Regions from separate parts of the Agromyces sp. Y782 genome, predicted to be linked through region 2. Evidence: predicted binding sites of a transcription regulator. Region 2 holds the regulator's gene; the other holds the start of a gene.
The links. The regulator LexA, encoded in region 2, represses DNA repair genes until DNA is damaged. The targets are predictions, from matches to a motif close to TCGAACANNTGTTCGA.
Positions count from the first base shown of each region.

Region 1: AC1C2S_RS14465 (HNH endonuclease signature motif containing protein) is a predicted target of LexA. The motif match lies at 1,398-1,413, and genes of this name have one in related genera.

Region 1 covers NZ_JCAIUG010000002.1:51,951-59,125, forward strand. The annotation lists gene AC1C2S_RS14465 (HNH endonuclease signature motif containing protein) at 1-1,378, opposite strand, end outside; gene AC1C2S_RS14470 (hypothetical protein) at 1,567-2,253, shown strand; gene AC1C2S_RS14475 (hypothetical protein) at 2,250-2,723, shown strand; gene AC1C2S_RS14480 (IS1595 family transposase) at 2,801-3,772, opposite strand; gene AC1C2S_RS14485 (MarR family winged helix-turn-helix transcriptional regulator) at 3,898-4,389, opposite strand; tRNA gene AC1C2S_RS14490 (tRNA-Gln) at 4,638-4,709, shown strand; gene glmU (bifunctional UDP-N-acetylglucosamine diphosphorylase/glucosamine-1-phosphate N-acetyltransferase GlmU) at 4,762-6,207, shown strand; gene AC1C2S_RS14500 (ribose-phosphate diphosphokinase) at 6,241-7,175, shown strand, end outside.
Region 2 covers NZ_JCAIUG010000001.1:33,969-41,143, reverse strand. The annotation lists gene AC1C2S_RS00195 (methylenetetrahydrofolate reductase) at 1-819, shown strand, start outside; gene metE (5-methyltetrahydropteroyltriglutamate--homocysteine S-methyltransferase) at 816-3,167, shown strand; gene AC1C2S_RS00185 (alpha/beta fold hydrolase) at 3,181-4,074, shown strand; gene lexA (transcriptional repressor LexA) at 4,124-4,801, opposite strand; gene AC1C2S_RS00175 (LysM peptidoglycan-binding domain-containing protein) at 5,071-5,472, shown strand; gene AC1C2S_RS00170 (histidinol-phosphate transaminase) at 5,558-6,649, shown strand; gene hisB (imidazoleglycerol-phosphate dehydratase HisB) at 6,646-7,175, shown strand, end outside.

The DNA of each region.
Region 1 (7,175 bases), on a different contig from region 2:
TGATGTGCAGGCGACCTGCGGGGGAGGTCCACTCGAGGACTCCGCCGGCCAGATGCCGCATCGACCAGGATGACTCGTGCTTGAGGTGATGATGCAGCGGGCAGAGGTGGGCCAGATTGCCGAATGCGGTGCGGCCGTCATCGGCCCAGTCGGTGCTGTGGTCGAGATCGCTGCTTCTGGCGTCGCGCTGACAGCCCGGGAAACGGCAGGTCTCGTCGCGCACCTGGAGCCACCGCTGGAGGTCGGCCGGCGGTCGGTAGCTGGTGCGATCGACGTCGAGCACCGCGCCCGTGATCGGATCGGTCAGCAGGCGCACGAATGACGGGGCATCGGCGGCGAGGCGGCGAGCCGTCTCTGCGTCGATCGGACCGTAGCCGTCGAGGATGCCGGGGTCGGACGAGGAGCCGATGAGCGTGAGTACCGGCACGGTCACGTGCACGCTCGGTCGCACTCGGCCGCATGCAGCCGCGAAGGCGGAGTCATCGCCGAGCCCGCCGTACAGCAGAAGATCGCGTGCGGCGTCGGCGCGTGCGTTGTCGCGGGTCGATGAGGAGAGAGTCGCCGTGCCGTCATCGGTGCGCCCGGTGTTGCCATCGCGATCGGATCGAGCCGCGTGACGGTGGTGGCGTGCGGAAGCAACCTCACGAGCGACATGATCGAGGCGATCTCTGATGAGCAGGGCGTCTGCCGCCGGCAGGTAGGCGTGCAGCCAGGCCATGCCGTCGGGAGCCGGCTCGATCTCGACGCGACGCTTCGCCCGTGCGGCACGATGGCGTTCGGCGAGAGTTCGCGCTTGCAGTTCTTCGCGCAATGAACGTGCTCGGCGACGAACGCTCGGCGGCGTGTGGTCGGCCGCGTAGACCGCGAGCGTTTCATCGAGGTCGGCCCGGACGCGGGGTTCGTCATCGAGCTCGGCGGCAGCCTCGACGATCACGCGCGCATGCTGCAGGCTGATCGCTCCGGACCGCAGCGCCGCGAGCGTTGCGGGAAGCTGCGTCGACAGCGCCCAAGCGTCATCGATCTGATGTTGCATCGTGCGCTCGGGCACGTGCAGTGCCGTCGCGAGCTCGGCGGTGACGCTGCGATGCGCCATCTCTCGTCGTCGTTCGGGGGACAGCGTCGGGGCGACGAAGGCCTGCTCGGCGCGAAGCGCAAATGACACCGTCAAGAAGATCAGATCGACCCGCATCGCCGCGTTCATCGCTTCGATGCGCTGCGCGTGCACGGAGGCTTCGACGAGTTCGGCGAGGCCGTCTTGTGCGATCGCATACGGCGACTGCTCTTGAGCATCGAAGCGGCCAGAATCGTGCCCGGAATCACGCCCGAATTCATGCGCCGAATTACCGTCTGATCTGGTAATCACCGGTGAGGGCTGCATGACTCGATACTACCAGAATTCGAACGTATGTTCTGGGTATCTGCTTAGCTGAAGTGTGCCTTCGTTGACCCGGTCCCGGCATGTTCCGCCATGTCGGGGCCGCCCGACGCCTTCACGAGTTGCGATGCCCTGGATCCACGACGGCCCCTCTTCGCTAGCAAACTGAGACCGCGAATACAAGGTTGATCTTGATCAACATTCCGAGGATGGTGCAGGTACCAGACCAAGGAGGTTCGTTGAAAGTGTCGGCGACAAGGAACTCAAAGAAGATCGGTTTGCTGCTCGCAGCGGCATTCGCATTGATCGTTTCCGCCCCCGCTGCAGCCCAGGCCGCGACGACCGAGTATTCACCTGTCGAGTCCGCTCAAGCGTCCACCCTGGTCGCAAGCGATTCAGACGTGCAATATGTTTCGATTGCCGAGGCGGAAGAGCACTTCGGGTACGATCCTGATGCTCCCGAGAGCAGCGACATCACCGACGACAGTGGACCAGTGGTTACTCCACTTTGGTCTTGGTGGGGATGCGACTGGCGAGGCGTCGCAGATTATCCGCACGTGACCAATGGCGACGCATCGGTTCATGGCTATTGGGTCAAGGATGGCGGCACCTGCCCGGCCACGGGCACTGTGACCGTCGAACTCCAGGCCCTTGGATGCAGTTCCCTCGGGTGCAGCTGGATCACTCAAGCAACTTCCACCGTCGAGGGCGTCACTTCCGGATCAGGCACAGGACATTGGGCGACTCCCCACAAGGCATGTGCAAACTTGAACGTGGTCGGTTGGCGAGGTCGCGTCGATACCGCCCTAACGGATTTCTACGATCCCTTCGGTTGGGACGACGGTGTGCAGAAGGATCTGAACTGCTCCCCTGCATGAGTGAGGATGAGCAGATTCGTTTTGTGCCGAGCCGTGTGGACGAGATGGGGTCCGGAGCAGCCAAGCGCCTCCCCTTCGACATCGCAAAGCTGTCGGTGACTGGTCTGGTTATCATCTGCGAGCTCGACGAGCACCCGCGGGGAAAACCCAGACCGTCACTGAGTATGAAGATTACTCAGTACTTGCGATTGTCGGATGACTCGATGCTCCGACTTGACATGGACCGCGGAGTCTCCTCCTTCAAACACGGCAACGTGGAGGCCGTATCGTGGAAGCGCACGCCGGCGGATGTCGTCTCAGAAGTTCTGACGTTGGTAAAAGCCGATGACCCCCATCCCGGGTCGTTCCCCTGGGAGGAGTACGTGCAGGCCGCGAGGCTTCGCGGAGTCTCTACTCAGGCCGAGATCTTGCGCAATCTCCCGTGCACGGTCTTGCTATCAGACGAACTCGCAACGATTTTTGAGTTCTGACTGAAGAGTGGGGAATGAGGGACCGCATCACGCGCTACGGTCCTTCATTCCCGCACGCAGTCGTAAATCAGTCACTGTCAGTCATTCGCGCTGAGGTGTGGATTCGAGTCGGGGTCGAGGAGGTCGTCGAGCGGGTGCGGGTCGGTGTGTACGGCCTGTTGCAGGAGCCGGTAGAACAGCAGGCCGCGACTGGTCGCGTTGCGCCGGTTGAATCGGAACGTGAACTCGTCGAGGTAGTACGGCAGCTGATGCTCGGCGACGCCGTAGTGCAGGGTACCCGTCAGCCAGCGTTTCAGCAGTGACGCGGTCAGGTGCACGCCCGGCAGCACCGCGGATGGGTCGGGGGCGTTGTACCCGGTGGCGTACTCGTGCGCGTAGCCGAGATCGGACAGCCGGCGCATCATCCGGGCACCGTCGGTGTGGATCGTCGAGCCCTGTACGACGCTGTTCTGCGCGAAGGCGACCAGTCCGAGCGTGTTCGGCCGGTCCGCCACCCCGAGCCGAATCCGGCCGAGCTTGCGACCTGGCCCGGGCTTTTCAACGGCGACCATCACGACCGCCTTCGTGGAACTCGCGCCGGAGCGCCCGATGCTGACGCCGCCGACGAACGTCTCGTCCACCTCGACCACTCCCTGCAGCAGTTCGCGTTCCGGGCGCACCATCGCCCGGCGCAGTTTGTGCATCCACGCCCACGCCGTCTCGTACGACTTCAGCCCCAGGACCCGTTGCAGGCTCTGCGCGGACATCCCGTTCTTCTGCGACGTGATGAACCACGCCGCCGCGAACCACGTCGACAGCGGGGTACGAGTTCGATGGAAGATCGTGCCCGCAGTCACCGACGTCCGCCGCCCGCACGCCCGACACATCCACAAGCCCGCACCCGTCGCCCAGGATTCACGACCCATGCAGCCAGGGCAGATGAACCCGCCTGGCCACCGCAGCAACGCCAGATACTCCAGACACGCCGCGTCGTCGGGGAACCACTCGCGCAGTTCTTGAAACGTCCGCGGGTAGTCGACCCCGCCGACCGGATGAGCAGACTCAGCCACGGCCACGAGTCTACTTCAGTTAGACAGATACCCAGAACGTATGTTCGATGGCTGGGGAGAACTTCTCTGACCTGCGGCGCCGCCCCTGCTCGCACGCGAGCCGCACCGGTACGAGCCCGTCGCGCTCAGTCGAATCCGAGGCTGAGTTTACGCAGCAGCCCGGCAAGCCGCTTCTGTTCGGCTGCAGGCAGACTGCCGAGCAGTTCGGCCTCGGCATCGACGAGCCGTGTGATCGCTGCGTCGACCCGGGTGAGCCCGGCCGACGTCATCTCGACGAGGATGCCGCGCCCGTCGTTCGGGTCGGTCTGGCGCGTCACGAGTCCGCGCTCGACGAGCCGGTCGATGCGATTGGTCATGGTGCCGCTCGAGACGAGCGTCTGCAGCAGCAGTGCCTTGGGGGAGAGTCGGTAGGGCGATCCGGCGCGCCGGAGCGCCGAGAGCACGTCGAACTCCGACGACTCGAGTTCGGACCGGGTGAACGCCTGCCGTCTGGCGCGGTCGAGGTGCTTCGAGAGTCGCGCGACACGCGAGAGCACCTGCAGCGGCGAGAAATCGAGGTCGGGGCGCTCGCGTTCCCAGTCGTCCACGATCCGGTCGACCTCGTCAGCATCGGTCATCCAGCCATTATCGCGCCGCTCGGGTCGCGGAGTCGTTCACTTCGCATGCGCGAGTGCTTCGCCCGTCTCGAGCAGCGATCTCACCGCATCCTCTCCGCTCGGGCGCAGTGACGTGTGCACGTTCCGCGAGACGTGATCGGCACGGCGTTCAGGGAGCGCATCTCATGACATGGCAACGATCGGAACGCGTCGGAGTGGCCGAGGATCATGGCAGACTGGATGTCGCGCACGGGCGTCTGTCCGAGTGATCCGCCATAGTGTAACGGCAGCACGGCAGCCTTTGGAGCTGTTCGGTCCAGGTTCGAATCCTGGTGGCGGAGCCGGAACGGCCGCCATGCACCCCACAGACTGCACCGATAGGAATAGGCGCGAATGACCGACCAGAACCTCGCCATCATCGTTCTCGCCGCCGGCCAAGGCACCCGCATGAAGTCGGCGGTGCCGAAGCTCCTGCACCCGCTCGCCGGTGCGCCGATCGTCGCGCACGTGCTCGCCACGGCTCGCGCGCTCGACGCCGAGCACATCATCGCGGTCGTCCGCCACGAGCGCGACCTCGTCGCCGCAGCGGTCGAGATCGAACTGCCCGGCACGATCATCGTCGACCAAGACGAGGTGCCCGGCACCGGCCGTGCCGTCGAGCAGGCGCTCGCCGCGCTGCCCGCCGACTTCGACGGCGAGGTGCTCGTGCTGAACGGCGATGTGCCCCTCTTGAACGCCGACACGCTGGCCGCCTTCCTCGAGCAGCATCGCGCGGATACCGCGGCGGCATCCGTGCTCTCCGCCGTCTACGACGACCCGAGCGGATACGGCCGCGTCGTGCGCGACGACGCCGGCCTCTTCGATCGCATCGTCGAGCAGAAGGATGCGAGCGACGACGAGCGCGCCATCGCCGAGATCAACGCGGGCATCTACGCGTTCGGCGCAGCCGCGCTCCGCGACCAGCTCGCGAACCTGACGACCGACAACGTGCAGGGCGAGAAGTACCTCACCGACGTGATCGGTCTGCTCCGCGCGGCCGGCTCCGAGGTCGAGGCGGTGCCCGTCTCCGAACCGTGGCTCGTCGCGGGCATCAACGACCGGGCCCAGCTCTCCGAGACCGCTGCTCGCCTGAACGCGCTCATCGTGCGCGGCTGGCAGCTGAACGGCGTCACGATCGAAGACCCCGCGACCACCTGGATCGACCTCGCGGTGCGCATCGAACCGGATGTCACGATCCGCCCCGGCACGCAGCTGAAGGGTGCGACGGCGATCGCGACCGGCGCGATCGTCGGCCCCGACACGACGCTCGTCGACTGCGAGATCGGTGAGAATTCCGAGGTGAAGCGCACCGACGCCACCCTCGCCGTCGTCGGCCCCGGGGCATCCGTCGGGCCATTCTCCTACCTTCGTCCCGGCACGGTGCTCGGCGCCGACGGCAAGATCGGCGCCTTCGTCGAGACGAAGAACGCGAACATCGGCGAGGGCAGCAAGGTGCCGCACCTCTCCTATATCGGCGACACGACGGTCGGCGAGCAGTCGAACATCGGGGCCGGCTCGATCACCGCGAACTACGACGGGGTGAACAAGCACCGCACCGAGATCGGCTCGCACGTGCGAACCGGGTCGCACGGGGTGTTCGTCGCGCCCGTTAGGATTGCTGACGGGGTCTACACGGGCGCCGGTACCGTCGTCCGCAAAGACGTTCCGGCAGGCGCGCTCGCCGTGAATGTGGCCCCGCAACGCAACATCGAGGGCTGGGTCCAGAAGCACCGAGCCGGCACCGCGGCTGCTGAGGCAGCCGAGGCTGCCGCAGAGGCATCCGGCCCCGCCGCCGACTGACGCACCGGCAGACCGCGGGTGGAGAGGACAGAAATGTCGGGAATCGAGACCACCGGATCCAAACGCCTCGTGTTGGTGTCGGGTCGTGCGCACCCCTCGCTCGCGATCGAGATCGCCGAAGAGCTCGGCGCAGACCTCGTGCCGACCGACGCGCGCACGTTCGCGAACGGTGAGATCTACGCCCGGTACGACGAGAGCGTGCGTGGTTCCGACGCGTTCGTCATCCAGTCCCACACCTCCCCGATCAACGAGTGGCTCATGGAGCAGCTCATCATGATCGACGCGCTCAAGCGTGCGTCGGCCAAGCGCATCACCGTCGTTGCGCCGTTCTATCCCTACGCCCGGCAAGACAAGAAGGGCCGTGGCCGCGAGCCGATCTCGGCACGTCTCGTCGCCGACCTCTTCAAGGCCGCCGGTGCCGACCGCATCATGTCGATCGACCTGCACGCGGCACAGATCCAGGGCTTCTTCGATGGCCCCGTCGACCACCTCTTCGCGATGCCGGTGCTGCTCGAGCACTTCAAGGAGAAACTCGACCCGTCGACGCTCACGGTCGTCTCGCCCGACATGGGCCGAGTGCGTGTCGCCGACATCTGGAGCGACAAGCTCGGCGCACCGCTCGCCATCATCCACAAGCGCCGCGACCCCCTCGTGCCCAACCAGGTCTCGGTGCACGAGATCGTCGGCGAGGTCAACGGCCGCATCTGCCTGCTCGTCGACGACCTCATCGACACGGGGCGCACGATCGTGAAGGCCGCCGAGGCGCTCAAGGCCGCCGGCGCGACCGGTGTCGTCGTCGCAGCGACCCACGCGGTGTTCTCGAATCCCGCCACCGAGATCCTGCAGTCCGACGTCATCGACAGCGTGGTCGTCACCGACACCCTGCCGGTTCCCGAAGAGAAGCGCTGGGACCGCTTGACGGTGCTGCCGATCGCGCCGCTCCTCGCCCGTGCCATCCACGAGGTGTT
Region 2 (7,175 bases):
GGCGGCAGTTCCCGCGCGCGGTCCCTCACGGTGCTGCGATACATGCTCGAGCATACGCATGTCGAAGCGATGGCCCACCTCACGTGCGTGAGCTCCTCCCACGCCGAGGCCAACAGGCTCGTGCGAGAGTTCCTCGATGCGGGCATCACGAGCTTCCTGGCGCTGCGCGGCGACCCGCCGACCGATGCCGACCCCGATGCCGGCATCGGTGACCTCGGCAGCGCCGCTGAGCTCGTGCAACTCATCCACCGGGTGCAGGAGGAACGGGAGCCGTTCGGCCAGATCGGCGTGCCCGGAAATCCCGGGGCATCTCGTATCAGGGAACGGCCTCGCCCCGAACGTGTCGCGGTTGCGGCGTTCCCCAGCGGACATCCGCGATCGCGCGACGTCGGGCAAGACGTCGATACCCTGCTCGCGAAAGAGATCGCGGGTGCGAACCTCGCGATCACGCAGCTGTTCTGGCGTGCCGACGACTACCTCGGCTTCGTTCAGCGTGCCCGTGCGGGCGGCGTGACGATCCCCATCCTGCCGGGCATCATGCCCGTCACGACGCCCGCTCGCCTGGCCCGCCTGACCGAGTTGACCGCTGTCGAACCGCCGGCCGAGCTGGCGATCAACCTCGAGATCGAGCCGGATGCCGCGGCGCAGGCAGAGCTCGGCATCGCCTTCGCCACCCGGCTCTCCGCCGACGTGATCGCGGGTGGCGTCCCCGGCCTGCACCTCTATACCTTCAACCGCCATGAGGCCGTACTCGACGTCGTCGACCGGCTCGGGCTGCGAGCCGAGCGGCTCGCCGACGAAAGGAACACCGCACGATGACCACCCATGCCCCCGCCTTCCCGATCGCCACGATCCTGGGATATCCGCGCATCGGGCGCCGACGCGAACTGAAGCGAGCCGTGGAGGCGTTCTGGGCCGGTTCGATCTCCGCCGACGAACTCGAGCAGACGGCCGCCGAACTGCGAGCCGTGACACGTGAGCGCCTCGCCTCCCTCGGCCTGGCCCGCACGGATTCGGCGATTCCCGAGACCTTCTCGTTCTACGACCAGGTGCTCGATACCGCCGTGGCCGTCGGTGCGGTCCCGCCACGTTTCGCGAGGCTCGCCGATGAGCATGGGGGTATCGACCTCGCGGGGTACTTCACGATCGCCCGCGGTGTCGGCGACGACGCTCCGCTCGAGATGACCAAGTGGTTCGACTCGAACTATCACTACCTCGTCCCCGAGATCGCCCCCGACACCGACTTCTCCCTGCACGCCGAGCGGATCCTCGCCGAATTCGCCGAGGCGAAGGCCGCCGGCTTCGTGACCCGGCCCGTGATCGTCGGCCCCGTCACGTTCCTGCTGCTCGCGAAGGCGGCCGACGGGGCTCCCGAGAGCTTCCAGCCGATCGACCGGCTCGCCGACCTCGTGCCCGTCTACGCGGCGCTGCTCGAGGAGCTCGCCGAAGCAGGTGCCGAATGGGTGCAACTCGACGAGCCCGCCCTCGTGAGCGAGAGCATCGATGTCGCACGCGACCGGGTGCTCGAATCCGTCGCTGCGGCCTACGACGCGCTGGGCTCCCTCGAACGCCGCCCGGCGATCTTCGTCGCCGCACCATACGGCTCGCTCGACGACGCGCTGTCCGCCCTCGCAGCCACCCCGGTGGATGCGATCGGCCTCGACCTCGTGCGCGGCGTACTGCCCGCGTCGCTCGACCCGGCGACGGCCGAGTCGCTCGCGGCGAAGACCGTGGTCGCGGGCGTCATCGACGGGCACAACATCTGGCGCGGGGACCTCGCCGCCGCATTCGAGCAGCTCGAGGCCGCTCAGCGCCTCACCGCGACCGTCGCCGTCTCCACCTCCACCTCGTTGCTGCACGTGCCGCACGACGTCGACGACGAGGATGCGCTCGATGCACGACTCGTCGGCTGGCTCGCGTTCGCCGACCAGAAGGTCGGCCAGGTGGCCGCGCTCGGTCGCGGACTTGCGAGCGGGCGCGCCGCAATCGAGGGCGAGCTCGCCGCGGCATCCGCTGCCCTCGCCGATCGCGGCGGTGCGCCGGGTGTGCGCGTGCCGGTCGTACGCGACCGCGTCGCGTCGCTCACTGAGAGTGACTTCGCTCGCGCGAGCTACGACGAGCGTGTTGTGGCGCAGGCGTCCCTCGGCCTGCCCGAGCTGCCGACGACGACGATCGGGTCGTTCCCGCAGACCGGCGAGATCCGTCGCGCCCGCGCCGGCCTGGTGGGCGGCACGCTCACGGGTGAGGAGTACACCTCGCTCATGCGCGAGGAGATCGAGCGCGTCGTGCGGTTGCAGGAAGACCTCGGGCTCGACGTGCTCGTGCACGGCGAACCCGAGCGCAACGACATGGTGCAGTACTTCGCCGAACTCCTCGACGGGTTCGCGGTCACCAAGCACGGTTGGGTGCAGTCGTACGGCTCGCGCTGCACGCGTCCCTCGATCCTCTGGGGTGATGTCTCGCGGCCGGCGCCGATGACGGTCGAATGGTCCGCGTACGCCCAGTCGCTGACCGAGCAGCCCATGAAGGGCATGTTGACCGGCCCCGTCACGATCCTCGCCTGGTCGTTCGTGCGCGACGACCAGCCGCTCGGCGACACGGCGCGACAGGTTGCGCTCGCCCTGCGCGACGAGATCGCCGATCTCGAGGCAGCCGGTATCCGGGTCATCCAGGTCGACGAGCCCGCACTCCGAGAGCTGCTGCCGCTGAAGCGCGCCGACCAGCCCGACTACCTCGAGTGGTCGGTCGGTGCCTTCCGCCTCTCGACCGGCGGTGCGGCTCCGGCGACGCAGGTGCACACGCACCTCTGCTATTCGGAGTTCGGCGTCGTGATCGATGCGATCAAGAACCTCGACGCCGACGTCACTTCGATCGAAGCGGCCCGCAGCCGTATGGAGGTCGTCGACGACCTCGAGACGAGCGGCTTCGACCACGGCATCGGCCCGGGCGTCTACGACATCCACTCGCCACGAGTGCCGAGCGTCGACGAGGTGCAGGCGCTCCTCGAACGCGCAGCCGGCGCGATCCCCGCCACCCGGCTCTGGGTCAATCCCGACTGCGGTCTGAAGACGCGCGGCTACGACGAGACCGTCGAGTCGCTGCGGCACATCGTCGAGGCGACCCGTGCGGTGCGGGCCGGTCGCGCTGCCTCGGTACTCGCCGGGTAGCACGGGCGAGCGGATGCCGCGGCTCGCGACATCCGCTCCGCTGGCGTTCGGCCGACGCAGGGCTGGGGCTCAGCTGGTGCTCGGCCGACGCTCGGCTGGTGTCGAGGCGACGCACAGGCGCAGCGCGTACTTTGGTCGTATGCAACTTGCGGTCCACGAATCCGGCCGGGGTTCGCGAACCGCGGTCCTCATCCACGGCATCATGTCCGATTCCCGCGCGTGGCACCGAGTGACTGCCGAGCTCGAGGCGCAGGGGTTCCGGGTGCTCGCCGTCGACCTGACAGGTCATGGACGCAGCCCGCGTGCCGTGCAATACTCGCCCGCCGCGTGGGCGAGCGACGTCGTCGAGACGCTCACGCCGGTGCTCGACGGCCCACCCGATCTCGTCATGGGCCACTCGCTCGGCGGGCTGGTGGCGAGCCTCGTCGCAGATCGGCTCGCGCCTCGCGCGGCGATCTACATCGACCCGGCCTTCTCCTTCCCGAAGGGCGTGAAGGGGTGGGCGTTCAAGGCATTCTTCGCGATAGCGCCGAGGCCGCGCCGGTCGGCGCTGGTGCGCATGAATCCGAAGTGGAGTGCGGTCGACGTCGAGATCGAGCTCGCGACGCTTCGAGACTGGGACAAGCGCACCATCCTCGGTTTCACCGATACGCGACCGCTGGTGCCGCCCGTGCGCCTCGTCGCCCCTACTCTGGTGCTCCTGGCGGAGAAGAGCCTGCTCATCACGGCGAAGGTCGCCCGGCAGCTTCGCGGACAGGGCATGACCGTGGCGACCCTGCGCGGAACGGGGCACACCGTGTTTCGTGACGATCACGCCGGGTTCATGGATGCGGTGTTCGACTGGTTCAACGCGCTGGCGCCTGCCACGGTCGGAAGCGGTCTCGCCGCAGTCCGGACCGCGGCGTAGCGACCGGCCGTCGCCGGCCGCTCCATGACAGACCGGTGGGGTTGCCCGGTCAGACTGCTCGGAGCACCGCGACGATCTTGCCGAGCACCTCGGCATGGTCGCCGACGATGGGCTCGAACGCGCTGTTCCGCGGCAGCAGCCAGGTGTGGCCGTCGCGCTGGCGGAACACCTTCACGGTGGCCTCGCCGTCGAGCATCGCCGCGACGATCTCACCGTTCTCTGCGGTGCGCTGCGAGCGCACCACAACCCAATCGCCGTCGCAGATCGCGGCGTCGATCATGGAGTCGCCCACGACCTTCAGCATGAACAGCTCGCCTTTGCCGACCAGTTGACGGGGGAGCGGGAACACCTCGTCGATCTGCTGTTCGGCCGTGATCGGCACACCCGCGGCGATGCGGCCGACCAGCGGCACCATCGCTGCGTCGCCGACCGGGATCGGGTCGGAAGAGGTGACGGGTCGCTCGGTGACGCCCGGCAGCTCGATGAGCACCTCGAGTGCTCGAGGGCGGTTGGGGTCGCGCCGGAGGTACCCGGCGAGCTCGAGCTGGTTCAGCTGGTGCGTGACACTCGAGAGCGAGGAGAGCCCGACGTCGTCGCCGATCTCGCGCATGCTCGGCGGGTAGCCGCGGCTGGAGACCGAGCGCTGGATCATCTCGAGGATCGAGATCTGCTTGGCGCTCAAGCTCTTTCGGCGGCGTGGCCTGCCGGCCGCCTGCACGTCGTCGATGTCGGTGCTCAACGTCTTCGCCCCTCGTAGCGGCCGCCTCGCGGCCGGATGTCGGTGGTCTCTGGTCGACTCTCTTCCAGATATTCGAAACTGTATCCGCCCCGCGCGCGCTCGGCAAACATTTGTTCGAGTGTGTCGCGGAATCCGCTCGACAGAATTCCCCGCGTCTTCCCTTGCGTTGTTCGTCATTCGAATGTATGTTCGGAACAGAGTTTCGCATCCGGTTCTCCCGGCCGAGAGCCGGATGCGACTCCTACAGGAGGTGTGACATGAGTGCAGCGATCGCAACGACCGGCTTCCAGCCCCCAAGTGCCCTTCAGCGAGAGGAGGCGGCGTCGGTTGTTCCCGCGCGCACGCGGCTCCGACTGACGCGACGGGGCCGCATCGTGTTCACGTCGCTCGGCGCAGTTCCGCTCGTCGTGTGGGCATTCGTTGCGGTGATCGGCGCGGGCAGCGCCGCGGCCGACGTCGAATCCACTGGCGTCTCGTTCGAGGCTGCGTCGTTCGAATACACGACGGTCGGGCAAGGCGACTCGCTCTGGGAGATCGCCGAGTCGATCGACCCCGGGGCCGATGTGCGAGAGATCATCGCCGAAATCATGCGGCTCAACGGGCTCGATGACGCGGTGGTCGAACCCGGTCAGCGCCTTGCGCTTCCCGCCGCTCCGTGACCCGTGACCGTCTGAAGCGTCGGGGTTCCGCCGGTCGATGACGGCGCGTCCGAATGACCTCGGTGCGCATCGTTAGCATTGAAGGGTGACGAGTCTCGAAGACCTCCCCATCCGCGATGACCTTCGTGGTCGCACGCCGTACGGGGCTCCGCAGCAGGCAGTTCCGGTCGCGCTCAATGTCAACGAGAACACGCATCCGATTCCCGAAGACGTCGCACACGATGTCGTCGCCCGTGTCGCCGCCGCCATTCTCACGCTCAATCGCTATCCCGATCGAGAGTTCACCGAGTTGCGGCGTGCATTCGCCCGCTATCTGCGCCATGGCCTCGAGCCGGCGCAGATCTGGGCTGCGAACGGTTCGAACGAAGTGCTCCAGCACATCCTCCAGGCCTACGGCGGGCCGGGCCGCACCGTGCTGGGCTTTGCGCCGACGTATTCGATGTACGGCCTGCTGGCCTCCGGCACCGGCACCGAGTGGCTCACCGCCGGTCGTGATGACGAGTTCGAACTCAGTCCCGAAACGGCCGTGTCGGCGGTGCGAGAGCACGATCCCGACATCGTGCTGCTCTGCGCGCCGAACAACCCGACGGGTACGCCGCTCTCACTCGAGACGATCGAGGCGGTCGTCGACGCGGCGCGCGGCATCGTCGTCGTCGATGAGGCCTACTTCGAGTTCGCCGACCCCGGAACCCCGAGTGCGCTCACGCTGCTGCCGGGGCGGCCCCGGCTGCTCGTGTCGCGCACGATGAGCAAGGCGTTCGCGTTCGCCGGCGCCCGCGTCGGCTACCTCGCCGGTGATCCGGCCGCCATCGACGCACTTCGGCTCGTGCGACTGCCGTACCACCTCTCCGCGCTCACTCAGGCGGCTGCGCTCGGCGCCCTGGCGCACTCGACCGAGATGCTCGCGATGGTCGATGAGATACGCACCCAGCGCGAGCGCATCTCGGTCGAGCTCCTTCGACTCGGGTTCCACCCATATCGCAGCGGCTCGAACTTCGTGCTCTTCGGCGGGATCGACGACCCGCATGCGGTCTTCGATCAGTTGCTCGCGCGCGGCATCCTGATCCGCGAGATCGGCATCCCCGGTCACTTGCGCGTCACGGCCGGCACTGAGGCCGAGACCACCGCCTTCCTCGAAGCGATCGCCGTTTCGGCCCCGAATAGGATTGACTCATGACCGCAACGAGACCGCCGCGCACCGCCCGGGTCCAGCGCGAGACGAGTGAATCGAGCATCGACCTCTCGATCGATCTCGACGGCACAGGCGTGAGCGACATCGAGACGAGCGTGCCGTTCTACGACCACCTGCTCACGGCGTTCGCGAAGCACTCGCTCACCGACCTCACCGTGCGGGCACGCGGCGATATCGAGATCGACGTGCACCACACGGTCGAAGACGTCGGCATCGTGCTGGGGCAGGCCATCAAGCAGGCGCTCGGCGACAAGCGCGGCATCTCGCGGTACGGCGATGCCCTCGTGCCGCTCGATGAGGCGCTCGCACAGGCGGTCGTCGACATCTCGGGGCGTCCGTTCCTCGTGCACACCGGAGAGCCCACCGGGTTCGAGTACCACCTCATCGGCGGGCACTTCACCGGCTCGATGGTGCGGCACGTCTTCGAGGCCATCGCGTTCAACGCGGGCCTGACCGTGCACGTTACCGTGCTCGGCGGCCGCGACCCGCATCACGTCGCCGAAGCCGAATT